Regions from separate parts of the Providencia sp. PROV200 genome, predicted to be linked through region 2. Evidence: predicted binding sites of a transcription regulator. Region 2 holds the regulator's gene; each other region holds the start of a gene.
What was found. The regulator ArgR, encoded in region 2, controls arginine synthesis, uptake and breakdown. The targets are predictions, from matches to a motif close to ANTGAATAAAAATACANT.

Region 1 (5,797 bases), 550 kb from region 2:
TTCAAATCCAGCTCCCGCAACCAATTTTTTACCTCTTCAGTCGCGGGGTGGAGCAGCATGGTAGCTCGTCGGGCTCATAACCCGAAGGTCGTTGGTTCAAATCCAGCCCCCGCAACCAATTTATTTGTATATTCTTTCTGATCCCATCACCTTTTTTAATCCCACTGTAAAACACTATTTTTAACCATCCATAAAAAATAAAAAAAGGCGATTCACATACGTTCATCACCTTTCTTAATCTGTTTAAAATTAACTAATTGCGGATCGCTAATTCACCACCGTTACGAAAATAAGCTTTAACGCCTTCAAAAATGGATTCTGCCATTTGCTGTTGGAATTTCGCTGTTTTTAATTTTTTCTCTTCTTCCAAATTACTAATAAAAGCGGTTTCGACTAAAATCGACGGGATCTCAGGTGCTTTAAGTACCGCAAACCCGGCTTGGTCAACTTTGTTCTTATGCAGTTTGTTAACCCTCCCCATGCGTTTTAGCACCTCATCACCAAATTTCAAACTGTCATTTATTGTCGCAGTTTGCACAAGGTCAAACATCGTATGGTCAAGATACACATCACCACTTTTACTCACTCCGCCCACTAAGTCCGCTTCGTTTTGTGTTTGGGCAAGGTAACGAGCCGTATTACTGGTCGCACCTTTCGTCGATAGCGCAAAAACAGAAGAGCCTCGGGCTGAACGATTAGTAAATGCATCCGCATGAATTGAAACGAATAAATCTGCCTGCATTTTACGCGCTTTCGCCACTCGGACTTTTAACGGAATAAAGACATCTTCATTGCGTGTCATATAGGAGCGCATTTTAGGGTCTTTATCTATCAAAGCTTTTAACCGCCGTGCAATCTGTAAAACCACATCTTTTTCACGTGTCTTGTATTTACCTACCGCACCAGGGTCTTCACCACCATGTCCAGGGTCGATCATAATAATAATTGGGCGATCCGTCCCTGCTTTCCCAGGCTTTTTCGCTTGAGCAGGCATGCTTTCTTCAAGATCGCCTTTATTATAATCCTCAAGTAATGCCAATAGAGGATCATCATTGGTCTCCACGCCTTTACCTGGATAAAAATCGAGAACCAAACGGTGCTTAAACTCCGCGACAGGGGTCATTGAAAAGAATTGAGGGCTGACTTTATTTTTAACTTCAAATACCAAGCGAACCGTTTTCGGATCAAATTGCCCAACTCGAACCAATTTGAGGTAAGGATCACGTGTTTGGATTTGGGTTCCCATATCCTTCAATACATTATTTAACTGCACCCCTTCAAGATCGACCACAATACGCTCAGGGTTATTAAGCACAAACTGACGGTACTTCAATGGAGTACTAGATTCCAATGTAACTCGAGTATAGCTCGATGCTGGCCAAATGCGCACAGCCACCACGCTGCTACTCGCAGAAAAACCGAATGGGCTAATGCTCAGTAACATAACTGCTGCTGCGCCTTGAATAAAACGACGCTTCGATGGGTTGTGATCTTGGTGACTCATCAATAATTCCGAACCTAGAACTGAGAAATAAAGTGATTTTAGGATAATTGCTAATAGTTAGCCTTGAAATATGCACTCTAACTAATCATTTGCACTCTGTCATTAAGAATATATCAAAGCATCTATAGAGTTACAGACATGAGTATAACCTAATCATACTGAGAGAAAATATTTGTGAGTGACTTTCTGTGTCAATTTTATGCAAATTAGTTTTTATAGAGTATATCGAGTTAAGTTTAGAGATATGTAAATGTAAAAAATAAAAATGTGACTTTTTTTATCCCATCTTTTACTTGATATTTACCGACAAAAAGAATAAAAATACAATATTAACGAATAAAAATTCAATTAAGAGGGTTGTTATGAAAGAGCGCAGCACCGAGTTGGTTGATGAGTTTCGCCATTCGGTCCCTTATATAAACGCCCACCGCGGCAAAACATTTATTATTATGCTTGGTGGTGAAGCGATTGCGCATGAAAATTTTCCTAGTATAGTCAATGATATAGGATTATTACATAGTTTAGGCATCCGAATTATTGTCGTTTATGGCGCTAGGCCTCAAATTGAGGATATTTTAGCAGAGCACCAATATGACGCGGTTTATCATAAACATACTCGCGTAACAGATTCGAATACTCTTGAATATGTAAAACAAGCTTCAGGCGCTTTACAATTAGATATCACAGCTCGGTTATCTATGAGCTTAGGTAATACCCCACTTCAAGGTGCACACATTAATGTGGTTAGTGGTAATTTCGTTATTGCTCAACCTCTAGGCGTTGACGATGGTATTGATTATTGCCACAGCGGTAGGATCCGCCGTATTAATGAAGATGCCATTAATAATCAGTTAGATAATGGTTCAATTGTGTTAATTGGCCCGGTTGCCGTTTCAGTCACCGGGGAAAGTTTTAATCTGACCTCCGAAGAAATTGCCACTCAGTTGGCAGTAAAAATGAAAGCGGAAAAACTGATCGGTTTTTGCTCTTCTCAAGGTGTCACAGACAAAGAAGGCAATATTTTGTCTGAATTATTCCCAAATGAAGCAGAAAGCCGTATTCAAGAACTTGAATCTGAAGGTGATTACTATTCAGGAACAGTGCGTTTTTTACGCGGAGCCGCAAAAGCTTGCCGCCGAGGTGTCCGCCGTAGCCACCTATTGAGTTACCAAGAGAATGGCTCATTGATTCAAGAGTTATTCTCTCGTGATGGTATTGGTACCCAAATCGTCATGGAAAGCGCGGAACAAATCCGCCGTGCAAACATTAATGATATTGGTGGAATATTAGAGCTTATTCGCCCATTAGAGCAACAAGGGATTTTAGTTAGACGTTCACGCGAGCAATTAGAAATGGAAATTGATAAATTTACTATTATTGAACGTGATAGCTTAGTGATCGCTTGTGCAGCGCTTTACCCTTATCCAGAAGAAAAACTAGGTGAAATGGCTTGTGTCGCTGTTCATCCCGATTACCGAAGTTCATCTAGAGGAGAGGAGTTACTGCACCGTGTCGCTGTACAAGCGAAACAATTTGGCTTAGATAAACTATTTGTCCTGACAACTCGTAGTATCCATTGGTTTCAAGAGCGTGGTTTTACCCCTGCAGAGATTGAAATGTTACCAATGAAAAAGCAGGCTTTATATAACTACCAACGTCGATCTAAGATATTGATTTTAGACCTAAAAAACCAATCTGATAAGTAAACATTAACGTCTTTAGCATAATGGCTGTTTCATTACTTACTTTAGCCCAAACTATACAAGGATGCATAGTTTGGGTCGTAGCTTTAAAACTAGGGAATAGCCGCTAAGCTATCTGAATAACTCTAGCTTTCTCGCACAAAGGAATGGAATCTAAATGTGGTTGGATTGCCGCTTTCATCTCAGCGAAAGAAGTACCATAAAAATAAAATGCGGTTTCTGTCGGACCATCCCAAACGCCATGAATACTCCCAATATCTTCCACAGCGTCATCTAGAACATCGAACACTTCACTGATATCCCCGTTTTCATAAACGTCATCGGCGAGTTCTGTCCCGTTGAAATAAATAGCCATACCTTCATCTGAACCAAAATCGATTCGAACATCTTCACCATGAATAAATAAACGAGAGCCTTTTGGAGCTAACATTGAGGAAAAAAGTTGAATAATTAAACTGATATTTTCGTCACTCGCCTCTTCAAGTGCTATTTCTATATCACATTCCTGCGCTTCACCATTATCACCTAATAATGTCCCACCGCCTGTGACATGGATATTTTTATCCATGCTTTTCATGACTTCATTAAATGCATCTTCTAAATCACCACGCCTAGTAGGCTCAAGCCTTGCATTTAATGTTACTGTAATTGCTGTCATTTCTTGCTGGTTATCCATCTCATTACCTTTACTTTAGGGTGAATTATTCACGTAACTTACAAATAAGTTAGTTATATTAATTGAGTCGCTAAACCGCTTCGTCGCTTAGTTGGCGTTTCAACGGCTCGACGTAATACTTTTGGGCTACCATAAAGAGATAGCTCTTTTTTAGCTCGAGTTATCGCTGTATACACAAGCTCACGTGTCATCACCGGAGAATATACATTTGGTAAAACCAATGCGGTATGAGCAAACTCCGAACCTTGTGATTTATGAACTGTCATTGCATAAGCTGTTTCATGCTGTGGAAGCCGGTTAGGTCGTACTCCACGAATAGTCCCATCTGGAAATTGGAAATAGGCTCTCAGTGCATTTTCTTCATCTGGTAAAATGATGCCTATATCCCCATTAAAAAGTCCTAATGGGCTATCATTACGGCTAATCATAATTGGCCGGCCTGCATAGTGCTTATTCAATAAATTATATGGACGATTTATTATCCCTTGCCTATGAAATAATTTTTCCAATTTATCATTAAGGCCAATAACGCCAAAAGGCCCTTCCCGCAGAGCCGTTAGTAACCGATATTGATTAAATTTTTTCAGAACTTGCTCAGGATCTTCTTTATCTTTAACCGCAAGTAGATATTCTTTATAATTTTCAGCGGCATCTAATAAAATTTGAGCGTAGTCATCCGCTGTTTCTTGAATATAACAATGCACATCTGGACGTTGTTGATTTAGTAATTGTTGAACTCGAGAAACATTGCCTTCATTTACAGCAAAAGCGAGTTGGCCAATCCCTGAATCTGCAGAAAAACGGTAACTTTTACGCAGTAAACATAGGTTATCACGAATAATTGGGCCGTTTGGTGATGCATAAGCTGCAACAGAATACCCTGTTAGCGCCGAAAGTTGAGATGCTCGTTCTATGCTATAACCGTTATCAGCAAACTGACAAATATCCCCTAACACAGCACCTGCTTCGACAGAAGCGAGTTGATCTTTATCACCTAGAAATATTAATTTTGCATTTTCAGGCAGTGACTCAAGTAGTTTGCTCATCATGGGTAAATCTACCATTGAGGCTTCATCAACAATGAGTACATCAAGAGATAAACGGTTGTCTCGGTTATAACGAAACTGCTGACTTTCAGGTTGAGCCCCTAATAAACGGTGTAATGTTTTGGCATGATTAGGCAAAACAGCGCGTTCTGCATCGGTTAAAGGCATCTTTTTCATCGCCTCACCTAGAGATTCCGTCAACCTAGCAGCCGCCTTACCCGTTGGAGCTGCCAGCTCTATTCTAATTTTGTGGTGAAGTTTGGCTTCAAGCTTAATTAATGCGGCAAGGATACGTGCAACCGTTGTTGTTTTTCCCGTCCCTGGCCCCCCTGATATGATTGACACCTTGCTGGTTACAGCAACTGCTGCTGCAATTTTTTGCCAATCAATATCATCAGTAGTGGGAAATAAATTATCTAGTATTTCCTTGATTTGAATATTATTTTGCTTCTCTATTGATGTGTTAGAGAAAAACTTTGCAACATGTTGCTCATATTGCCACATCCGTTGAAAATATAAGTATTCCCCTGAAAGTATTAAAGGCGAGACCTGGTTTTCTGTTGATAGCGACACTGCATTTGCTTGTTTGAGCGTTTGATAAAGTACTTGTTCGCTCGGCTCCCCCATTTTCTGCCAAAATTCAACGGCTAATTCAGGATGCCTCCCTGCAAATAACTTTTCAGGTACAACATCGGCCAATGCTAAGCAAACGTGCCCAGCCATAGTTTCTGCGCTAAGAAGTGCGGCAAGCATAAGTACTATCGGGTGCTTATCATCAGAAATACTGTAAGCAAATTGCACATCAAGAGGTGTGAAGATACGTAGCTCAATAGCCTGATTAAATAGGGATTTCATTAAACGTGTTCCC
Region 2 (5,797 bases):
CATGGATAGAACATCGCGGTTGACATGAAACGGTCTACAAACAGCGCACCAGAGTCTTTATCAACTTCATATTTGATAGGATCTGCGTTCGCTGGGATCTCGATGATAACATAGATATCTTCTGGCAGATCTTTACCTGCCGGTACATTGTTCAGGCCCATTTAAATGTATCCTTTGTGTGAATAATGAATTTACTCATTTTAATGTGTTGCCGTTTTTAGGCAAATTAAATAATAGAGTAGATAGCGTGAGGGACATTATAGCCGTAAAAGGGGGCAAAACTCACTAGTTGGTGAAAAAAAGGAACAAAAAAGGCGGGAAGCCCCGCCTTATAATTAATGAATTAGATTATTCCGTGTCAGGGAATTCACGCATAAATGATTCTGCTTTTTCTACCATCGACTCTGTTCCGACAAAGAACGGCGCACGTTGGTGTAATTCGCTAGGTATGATATCTAAAATGCGGTTTGCTCCATCACTGGCTTTACCACCGGCTTGCTCTGCTAAAAATGCAATTGGGTTACATTCGTACAGAAGGCGCAGTTTTCCATTGGGATGGCTTGCCGTACTTGGGTAAATATAAATTCCCCCTTTGAGCAAGTTACGATGGAAGTCTGCAACCAAAGAACCGATATAACGTGTGGTATACGGGCGATTTGTTGCTTTATCTTCTTCTTGGCAATATTTAATGTACTTTTTAACACCCATCGGGAACTTGATATAGTTGCCTTCATTGATGGAGTACATTTTTCCTTCTGATGGGAACATCACTTTTTCATGAGACAAGCAGAACACGCCCAATGATGGGTCGTAAGTAAACGCGTGTACACCAACACCCGTGGTGTAAACTAACATCGTTGATGAACCGTAAACCACGTAGCCCGCAGCCACTTGGCGGTTACCAGGTTGCAGGAAATCCGCTTCTGTAACCGGTTGGCCAATCGGTGTAATACGATGGTAAATGGAGAAAATTGTTCCAACGGAAACGTTTACATCGATGTTCGAAGAACCATCAAGTGGGTCCATTAAAACAACATATTTTGCGTTTTCTGCGCGGTCTCCTTCGAAAATGACAATTTCGTCTTCTTCTTCAGAGGCGATACCGGCGACTTCTCCGCGTGCTTTTAAAGCCGCTTTTAGTTTTTCGTTTGCATACAGGTCAAGCTTCATCTGAACTTCACCTTGAATATTCGAAACACCGTTAGTGCCAAGAATATCGACAAGTCCAGCTTTATTAATATCACGATGGATAATTTTAGCGCCCAGTTTGATAGCTGATAATAAAGAAGTCAGCTCACCTGTTGCATGAGGAAAATCTTGTTGCTTTTCGACGATGAATTCGCCTAATGTTTTCATGACGAAGGTCCTGAATAAAATTGACAGAGGTTTTGCGGGGCATTTACCCTCGCGCGGGAAGAGTTTAACTAAATAAAAAAAAGATTAATAGGTTAATGCATTTATAAACCTGTTTTTGATGGGTAGAATAGTGACCAACCTCATGCTAATTGGATGAAAAAGAATGCACATACATATTTTAGGTATATGCGGCACCTTTATGGGAAGCTTAGCAATATTGGCTCGTTCTTTAGGACATAAAGTGACGGGTTCGGATGCCAATGTGTATCCACCGATGAGCACATTACTTGAAAATCAAGGGATTGAACTCATTCAGGGGTATGATCCGGCTCAACTTGACCCAATACCGGATATGGTCGTGATTGGTAATGCAATGACGCGTGGTAACCCTTGTGTCGAAGCTGTTCTAGAAAGAGGCTTACCGTATACATCTGGCCCACAGTGGCTTCATGACCACGTGTTACCTGAACGTTGGGTACTAGCTGTGGCGGGGACCCATGGTAAAACGACTACTGCAGGAATGCTTGCATGGATCTTAGAAGACTGTGGTTACAAGCCTGGCTTTCTAATTGGCGGTGTTCCAGGGAATTTTGATGTCTCCGCTAAGATTGGTGAAAGCCCGTTTTTTGTTATTGAAGCGGATGAGTATGACTGTGCATTCTTTGATAAGCGTTCTAAATTTGTGCATTACAGCCCGAAAACCTTGGTATTGAACAACCTTGAATTCGACCATGCGGATATTTTTGAAAACCTCGAAGCGATTCAAAAACAGTTCCATCATCTTGTACGTATTGTGCCAGCCAGCGGCAAAATTTTCACACCTGACAACGACAATCATTTAAAACAAGTGATTGGAATGGGTTGCTGGAGTGAGCAAGAGCTGGTGGGTGGGGAGCACGGCGGATGGCAAGCAGAGAAACTCAGCCACGACGGCAGCCACTTTGCTGTGTACTACCAGCAGGAAAAAGTTGGAGAAGTCACTTGGTCACAAGTGGGTAACCACAACATCCAAAATGCATTGATGGCGATTGCAGCGGCTCACCATGTGGGCGTTCCAGTAAAAGAAGCTTGCCTCGCTTTGAATAGTTTTATCAATGCACGCCGTCGCCTTGAGCTACGTGGTGTTGAAAATGGTGTCAGTGTTTACGATGACTTCGCGCATCACCCAACTGCTATTTTGGCAACGTTAGAAGCACTTCGCAGCAAAGTTGGCGGAACTTCACGTATTCTTGCGGTACTCGAACCTCGCTCGAATACGATGAAAATGGGTATCAATAAAAATGATATTGCACCTGCGCTTGGCCGTGCAGATGAAGTGTTTCTTTTCCAACCCGCCAATATTCCTTGGATGGTGACAGACATCGCTGAAAAATGTGTTCAACCAGCTCGTTGGAGCGCAGATATTGAGGCATTCACCAATATGATTATTGAAACCGCACAACCGGGCGATCATATTTTGGTGATGAGCAATGGTGGCTTTAGCGGCATTCATGGCAAATTGCTCGCAGCTTTGAAAGCAAAGGCAGAAACAGAACAAGATGATTAAGCTTTATTAGCGATATACTCGATTACCCAGTGATCCTTATGATTGCTGGGTTTTTTTATGTTTGGCGTACTTAATGAGTGTGGTTCTGTGATGAAACTTAATGTTATTGGGCTATTCATCTCTTTTTTTAAACTTCCCATATAACAATCTAGTGAATCAGTGAAAAGGTGGAACAAGCAGCCAACCGCAATCGCTTTGAGTTTCCATGATGGCATGAATAATAATACGACATAGACAACCGCAGCCCAAAAGGAATGGAGTGGGTGGAAACCAATGCCACAGCGCTCTGGGTCGAAAATTGGGTCAGCTAGCAGATGATCTAAATCGATAGCCATCGTAGCAATCATTATCAGGGCCGCTAGTTTCCAATTTTTTCGCCAAAATAGGTAACCAAAGGCAATTGGCATTAGGAAGTGAAAACCGTAGTGTATGATGTTACGGAAAATATCAAATAGCAAAATGATGTCTCAAAATAGAATAGAAACAGACAAAAACAATAAGAGGGAAATCAATTTCCCTCTTAAGCTAATGTATATCAATAGATTAAAGCTCTTGTTCAAATAACGCTAAAATCGCTTCATATAATTCTTTTGTGGTGAAATTGTTGGCGGGTGTTGAGAAGATAGTATCATCACCAGCAATACTACCTAAAATTCCTTCTGCTTTACCTAATGAATCTAACAAACGTGCAATAAGCTGTGCAGCACCAGGACTCGTTCTGATCACGACAACAGAAGGGTTATAGTCTATATCCAAAACCAAGTTTTTGAGTGGACTGGTAGCGGTAGGGACACCAGGCTCTGTAGGTAGGCAATATACCATTTCCATTTTTGCATTACGGGTGCGAACAGCACCAAATTTGGTAAGCATTCTGGAAATTTTTGATTGGTTAATATTTTCGAAGCCTTCTTCTTGCAAAGCTGTGACGATCTCAGCTTGCGAGCTAAATTTTTCTTCTTTAAGTAGGGCTTTAAAAGCCTTAACCAAGTCTTCTTGTTTAGACGGAGTGCGCATAATTAACCCATTCTTTTGCATTGAATTAAGTTGTATTATCCGTAAAAGTGCATTTTTATGCAACAAAATTGCGTTATGATGATTTTGTAACCAGCGAATAACTTAAGGTTAAGTCGTCTCATTTTGGATTGGTAGTTAAAAGTATTAAGTTATCGTAAATTGCGAAAATGAAAAATTAGCATAATAGAACAATGAATTTTCCAGATGTCTACTGTAAATTTATTGTTAATAAAAATATTTTTGATTGAATAATATACACTAAAAACAACTTATTGTGCGAAATGCAACACCCAGAAAAACTATTTGTTAAAAAAGTGCCCGTTATCTCATTAACAGATAAGGAATTTGTTTAGAATACTGGCAATTAATAAACAAGTTCTCTTGCGTTAAACTCTCTCTCTATCTGTTAACAAATTGTTTTTTATACGTAATGTGTTAAGTGTATAACAAATAAAGTGATATCTTTTTAAAGTACAAATTAAGGAGTTTCAGAATGAAAGTTGCAGTCCTAGGTGCAGCAGGTGGTATCGGTCAGGCTCTCGCCCTTCTTCTCAAAAACCAGCTCCCAGCAGGTTCAGAACTCTCCCTCTACGACATCGCACCAGTCACTCCAGGTGTTGCTGCTGACTTAAGCCATATCCCAACTGATGTTAAAGTGACAGGCTTTGCCGGCGAAGATGCAAAACCTGCATTGAAAGGTGCTGACATTGTTCTTATTTCTGCGGGTGTCGCACGTAAACCAGGCATGGATCGTTCTGACTTATTTAACATCAATGCGGGTATCGTCCGTAATCTGATCCAACAAATTGCTGAAACCTGTCCTAAAGCATTGATCGGTATTATCACTAACCCAGTGAATACCACCGTTGCTATCGCTGCGGAAGTCCTGAAAAAAGCAGGCGTATACGATAAAAACCGTTTATTCGGTGTGACGACATTAGATATCATTCGTTCTAATACATTTGTTGCTGAGCTAAAAGGCAAAAATGTTAATGATATCGAAGTGCCTGTAATTGGTGGCCACTCTGGTGTGACTATCCTGCCACTGTTATCTCAAATTGAAGGTGTTAGCTTCACTGATGAAGAAGTTGCAGCGTTAACTAAACGCATTCAAAATGCAGGTACAGAAGTCGTTGAAGCGAAAGCGGGTGGTGGGTCTGCAACTTTATCGATGGGCCAAGCTGCTGCACGTTTAGGCTTATCGTTAATTCGTGGTCTCCAAGGTGAAAGCAATGTGGTTGAATGTGTTTACACTGAAGGTGATGGTGAATATGCTCGCTTCTTTGCACAACCAGTCGTTTTAGGCAGAAACGGTATCGAAAAACATTTACCAATTGGTAAATTAAGTGCATTTGAAGAAAAAGCGCTGAAAGACATGCTAGATGTATTAAAAGCAGATATCGAATTAGGTGAAAAATTCATTAATGGCTAATGCCAATTAACGCTTTTTCTAAATTGTGAAGGGTTGAGTTTCGTTCGGAACTCAACCTTTTTTATTTGGTTGTTATCAAAAGATAAAGCCGTGAATACATTGATTGATTTTTCACGGCCTTATCGCTATATCCCATGCAGTTTCTAATCTTCCACTGGTGCTTTAACTCTGACTTTTCTTTCTAATAAATCCCCCGTAATTGGGTCGTAATAACGACTTGGCCAAATTTCAGCAGGGTGAATGGCTAAGAAATTTGCAATGATCCATTCCCCTTTAGGCCAAGGGCGTGATAGTGCATTAGCTAACGTTGAAGAGCTTAGTCCAGCCTCACGTGAAATTGCAGCAAGTGTTGTTCCACGTTTACGTAAAGCAGCAATGATATCTGCAGGGTGCCAGTCCGATTTCCGTAAAATCATTTTTTAGTCCTTTTTTCACTTAGAATCATGTAG
Region 3 (5,797 bases), 170 kb from region 2:
GCAAATTTGTGCCAACAGATTTGAACAGGGCCACAAATTAAGTTGGGTTTATCAGTCGGTTTCCCTTTAGCAGCTTGTTTTTTGCGCCATTGCCATTTTAACGCGAGCCCACCAAGCATTGCAGCCTCTGAGGAGCCGATGGTTGAACAACCAAGGGTATTTTCTGCATCGGGTGAATTCCATAAATCCGCTAACATGTGTACGCAGCGGTTTTCAATTTCAGCGGTTTGTGGGTATTCGTCTTTATCTATCATATTTTTATCGATAGATAAGTCCATCAAATCGCGAATTTCATCATCAACCCATGTCTGGCAGAATGTTGCTAAGTTTTGGCGTGAATTCCCATCTAACATTAATTCATCGCGTACTGCACTAAATACGTTACGTGGTGCTTGTTCTTTCAATGGAAATTTGGTTTTCGGTAATGATTTGGATAATTCTAATGATGCGTAGACATCATCTATTCCATTATATTTTGAATTTAATGCATTATTACTCATGTTTTAATTCCTCAATGACCATGTGGTAATTAAATACTATTAATCTTGAGCTCAATATTAAATATACGCTGACTTTTTTATAAATTCAAAAGGGATTAAATAAAAAAGATAATTCAATTAAAATTGTCAAAATTAGAAAGTAATAACGGAGTGAATGGTGGTTTGTCATCATTTTGGTTGTAGATAATATTATCGACAGTGGCTTTTGTTTTCAGTTAGATGTCAAAAATAGCAGTATTTAACTAAACTATTACATATATGTGGTTTTTATTTCTGTTAATTTGGTTTTTTAGGAGTTTTAATTTGATGATTGTTGGGTGTAAATTATTGGGTAATAAATAAATACTTATGGGAATATAATATTTCATTAATGTTAAATATTATGCTTAAAATTTAATTTTTATTTCTCTTGTGTTCAAAAATAATTTATATCATTAGCTATTAAATGTGTTTGCTACATAAGTGTCGATTTTAAAATATAAAAGATAATAACATGAGTTATATTGTGGAAATAAAATTCAGGAGTATCATTAATTTTTATATTACATCGAGATATTTTCCATATAGACAAGGTTTCTTTTGTAAAAAAGAGAATAGTCAATTTCAGTTAATGGATATTTTCTATGTCTGGAAAAATGGCGGATATTTATAAATATAGAAAAAATAGCCGGGAGATGGGACAAAAGTATGCCCCATCCTGTTAAATTAAGGCCTAACGCCTAAAGTATGGCAGATAGCATAGGTGAGCTCAGAACGGTTCAATGTATAAAAGTGGAAATCTTTTACGCCTTCACGGCTAAGAATTTTAACCATGTCCATGGCAATAGAGGCCCCGACAAGGTTGCGGCTTTCAGGGTCGTTATCTAGCCCTTCATACATTTTACTCATCCATGCCGGAATGCGCACATTAGTGAGTTTGGCGAAGCGCTCAAGTTGACGAAAGTTAGAAACTGGTAAGATCCCCGGTACAATTTCCACATCAATACCAGTCGCAACACAACGGTCACGAAAACGTAAATAGCTTTCAACATCAAAGAAAAATTGAGTAATTGCACGGTTAGCGCCCGCATCAATCTTCTTTTTTAAACTAATTAAATCAGCTTGCGCACTTTTGGCTTCGGGGTGAACTTCAGGGTAGGCTGCGACAGAAATATCAAAATCCGCTTCGCCTTTTAATAGCTCAACTAAATCAACCGCATACATATCCGGTTTACGGCTGTTGTCAGGTAAATCACCCCGCAGTGCCACAATATAGCGAATACCATTATTCCAGTAGTCACGAGCAATCGCCTTTAGTTCATCAGGGCTTGCATCAATACAAGTTAGGTGAGGAGCTGCAATCAAACCGGTTTTATCTTTAATATCTTTGATGATGCTGTGTGTTCTGTCGCGTTCGCCGGAATTCGCACCATAAGTCACAGAGACAAATTTAGGTTTCAGGTTTTTGAGTCGATCGATGGATTTCCACAGTGTCTGCTCCATCTCTTCACTGCGAGGTGGGAAAAATTCAAATGAAACATTAATTTGGCCGTCTAACTCAGCTAAATTTTGATTTAGCGCTTCGCGCTGATTCGCGTGAAAAAAACTCATACCCTGTAACCTCGCAATTTGCAGACTAACTATTTTTGTACGTTATCATATCCATTTGTGCGTCTATACGTTTAGACGTCTAAAATAAAATTACCAGAACGGCATCAATAGTCAATACTTAAATGAAATTATGACGCTGAGATTTTTTCAAAGGGAACAGGAAAATAATTCATGACAAAAAACGCGGCTCTAATTTAGTGCCGCGTTTTTAATAGGAAAAAGATCGAGTTACTCAGTAAAACAGAAGTGCTCAATCATTTGGCTAATTAATTGGCGAGTAGGCTCAATAAAGCGCATATCAATGAATTCATCCGGTTGATGTGCTTGCTCAATAGAACCAGGGCCAAGAACCAACGTTGGGCAGAGCTCTTGGATAAACGGTGCTTCAGTACAGTAATTCACAGTATCCGCTTTTTGCCCTAACAATTGCTCAATGACTGCAACCATCTTGTGGTCTGTTGGGCATTCATAGCCAGGGATCGGCGGATGCATGGATTCAACCGTCAAGCGCCCCGGCCAACGGGCACTAACCGGCTCAAGAGCTTCATTAAGTAGTTCATCTAAGTCTTGCAAAGTTAGCCCCGGCAGCGGGCGAATATCCATATGTAATTCACAACAACCACAAATTCGGTTAGCGGCATCACCACCATGAATATGACCAAAGTTCATCGTCGGGTAGGGAATGACAAATGCAGGGTTGTTAAATCGTTCTTTCAATGTATTTCTCAGTGTCATTAAATGAGAAATTGATTCATGCATTAATTCAATCGCATTGACACCCCGCTCAGGATCACTGGAATGACCTGATTGCCCGGTAATGCGGATAGCATTTGATAAATGCCCTTTGTGTGCGCGGATCGGTTGCAACGATGTTGGTTCGCCAATAATGGCAAAATCTGGTCTTAATGTTGTACTGGCTGCAAAATAACGCGCACCAGCCATCGATGTTTCTTCATCTGCTGTGGCTAATATATGCAGTGGGCGTTTGAGCTGCGTTAAATCCATATCGCGTAACGCATCAACAATAAAAGCAAAAAAGCCTTTCATGTCTGCGGTTCCGAGCCCATATAACTTACCGTCATGCTCTGTCAGTTCAAACGGGTTTTTGCTCCAACGTCCATCATCAAAGGGGACGGTGTCAGTATGACCGCATAGCATCAGCCCACCATTTCCTTCGCCAATGGAAGCAAGCAAATTATATTTATCACGTGTTTCCGGCACAGGTTGAATGTTGACCGAAAAACCTAACGTTTCTAGCCACCCACCGAGAAGTTCAACAAGGGCTTTATTGCTCTGGTCCAAATGAGAATCAGTCGCACTAATCGACGGAATGGCAATTAATTGACGATAAATCTCAATAAATGCAGGTAATTTAATATTCACTGTTGACAGCCTTTATCCATAATAGTATCAATATTCATGCACTTTATTTGAATAAAAATACACATTAAACTGTTTGGGTCACGAGTACAAGGTAGAAAGCATATGTTGAACACACTCATTATCGGGGCCAGTGGCTATACTGGAGCAGAATTGGCCGCTTATTTGCAACGCCATCCTGAAGTTAATCTTCAAGGGCTGATGGTATCGAAGCAAAGTGCCGATGCAAATAAACGTTTTTCTGATTTACATCCTCAGTATAAAGGTATCATTGACCTTCCTGTCCTGCCATTAACAGATGTGGCAGAAGCGGCAAAAGGAATTGATGTTGTCTTTCTCGCCACAGCACATGAAGTGAGCCACGACATTGCGCCTCAGTTTCTCAAGGCAGGGTGTATTGTGTTCGATTTATCGGGTGCGTATCGTGTTCAAGATCCCGCCTTCTATACGCAATACTATGGCTTTGAACATACAAATACTGAATGGCTAATGCAAGCAGTTTACGGTTTAGCGGAATGGCAGGCCGATAAAATTCGTCAAGCGCAGCTGATTGCGGTTCCAGGGTGTTACCCAACGGTTTCCCAATTAGCCCTTAAACCACTGATTGAAGCAGATTTACTGGATGAAGCGATGTGGCCAGTGATTAATGCCACCAGCGGTGTTTCCGGTGCAGGCCGTAAAGCCTCGATGACTAACAGCTTTTGTGAAGTGAGTTTGCAGCCTTATGGCATCTTTACTCATCGCCATCAGCCAGAAATTGCGACTCATTTAGGTCGAGAGGTTATTTTTACTCCCCATTTAGGCAATTTCTCTCGGGGCATTCTTGCCACGATTACATGCAAAGTAAAAACGGGTGTGACAGCAGAAAAAATCACACAAACGTTTAACGATGCCTATCAAAATAAACCGTTAGTGCGGCTATATGAAAAAGGTGTTCCTGCATTGAAATCGGTAGTAGGGACACCGTTTTGTGATATTGGCTATGTATTGAATGGTGAACACCTGATTTTAGTCGGTACAGAAGATAACCTACTCAAAGGTGCGGCAGCACAAGCCGTTCAGTGCATGAATATTCGTTTTGGTTTTAATGAAACTCAGTCATTACTTTAATAAGGACAACCCATGCAACCCTTAGTCATTAAACTGGGCGGTGTGTTACTTGATAGCGTTGAAGCGCTGGAAAAATTGTTTACAGCAATCCAAACCTATCGCCAAGCCCATCAACGTGAGTTGGTGATTGTGCATGGCGGTGGCTGTTTAGTTGATGAATTGATGCAAAAACTGCAATTACCTGTCGTTAAAAAGCAGGGGTTACGAGTCACACCTGCAGACCAAATCGATATCATTACAGGGGCATTAGCAGGTACGGCGAATAAAACATTATTGGCATGGGCAACAAAGTATCAACTTCCGGCTGTAGGGCTTTCTCTCGGTGATGGTCAAAGTGCCACAGTGACACAATTAAATGAAGAATTAGGCCATGTTGGTGATGCCAAACCTGGCGATGCGAAGTTATTGAAATTATTGTTGGGGGCGGGTTATTTACCCATTATTAGCTCTATTGGTATCACCTCTGGCGGTGAGCTGATGAACGTAAATGCGGATCAAGCCGCAACCGCTATCGCCCAAGCATTAAACGCAGATCTCGTTTTACTGTCTGATGTAAGTGGTATTTTAGATGGTAAAGGCCAAAAAATTGACGAAATGACGACGCAAAAAGCGCAAATGCTCATTGAGCAGGGAATTATTACTGATGGAATGATTGTGAAGGTCAATGCGGCATTAGACGCGGCGGCGGCTTTGCAACGTTCTGTTGATATTGCAAGCTGGCGTCATGCAGAACAACTTCCCGAGCTGTTCAATGGAACAGCAATTGGAACTCGGATCTTGGCATCATAAATGAGCCATGGAATAACCATATTAATTGAGCGGATAGGTACGTTATGAAAAAGGGCATTAAAAAGATTGTATTAGCATATTCAGGCGGTCTGGATACATCAGCAATTATTCCATGGCTAAAAGAAAACTATGATGATTGCGAAGTCGTAGCCTTCGTTGCGGATGTAGGGCAAGATCGTGAAGACTTAGTGGGCGTAGAGAAAAAAGCTCTGCAATCAGGTGCATCTGAATGCTATGTAGTTGATTTACGTGAAGAGTTCATCAAAGAGTATATCTACCCTGTATTAAAAACGGGGGCATTATATGAAGGTAGCTATTTATTAGGTACGTCAATGGCTCGCCCTATCATCGCGAAAGCACAAGTAGAAATTGCACTGAAAGTGGGCGCGGATGCTGTTGCTCATGGTGCAACGGGTAAAGGGAATGAC

Region 1: argA (amino-acid N-acetyltransferase) is a predicted target of ArgR. The motif match lies at 1,815-1,832, and genes of this name have one in related genera.
Region 3: argC (N-acetyl-gamma-glutamyl-phosphate reductase) is a predicted target of ArgR. The motif match lies at 3,520-3,537, and genes of this name have one in related genera.

What each region holds. Positions count from the first base shown of each region.
Region 1 covers NZ_CP096307.1:3,380,369-3,386,165, forward strand. The annotation lists tRNA gene M1E86_RS15495 (tRNA-Met) at 1-23, shown strand, start outside; tRNA gene M1E86_RS15500 (tRNA-Met) at 42-118, shown strand; gene amiC (N-acetylmuramoyl-L-alanine amidase AmiC) at 254-1,504, opposite strand; gene argA (amino-acid N-acetyltransferase) at 1,867-3,210, shown strand; gene M1E86_RS15515 (hypothetical protein) at 3,314-3,883, opposite strand; gene recD (exodeoxyribonuclease V subunit alpha) at 3,937-5,784, opposite strand; gene recB (exodeoxyribonuclease V subunit beta) at 5,784-5,797, opposite strand, start outside.
Region 2 covers NZ_CP096307.1:3,931,323-3,937,119, reverse strand. The annotation lists gene ppa (inorganic diphosphatase) at 1-161, opposite strand, end outside; gene fbp (class 1 fructose-bisphosphatase) at 349-1,356, opposite strand; gene mpl (UDP-N-acetylmuramate:L-alanyl-gamma-D-glutamyl-meso-diaminopimelate ligase) at 1,520-2,902, shown strand; gene M1E86_RS18170 (DUF6122 family protein) at 2,899-3,360, opposite strand; gene argR (transcriptional regulator ArgR) at 3,446-3,916, opposite strand; gene mdh (malate dehydrogenase) at 4,410-5,348, shown strand; gene M1E86_RS18155 (helix-turn-helix domain-containing protein) at 5,492-5,764, opposite strand.
Region 3 covers NZ_CP096307.1:4,105,474-4,111,270, reverse strand. The annotation lists gene M1E86_RS19085 (glutamate decarboxylase) at 1-500, opposite strand, end outside; gene metF (methylenetetrahydrofolate reductase) at 1,206-2,090, opposite strand; gene argE (acetylornithine deacetylase) at 2,319-3,473, opposite strand; gene argC (N-acetyl-gamma-glutamyl-phosphate reductase) at 3,576-4,580, shown strand; gene argB (acetylglutamate kinase) at 4,593-5,369, shown strand; gene M1E86_RS19060 (argininosuccinate synthase) at 5,414-5,797, shown strand, end outside.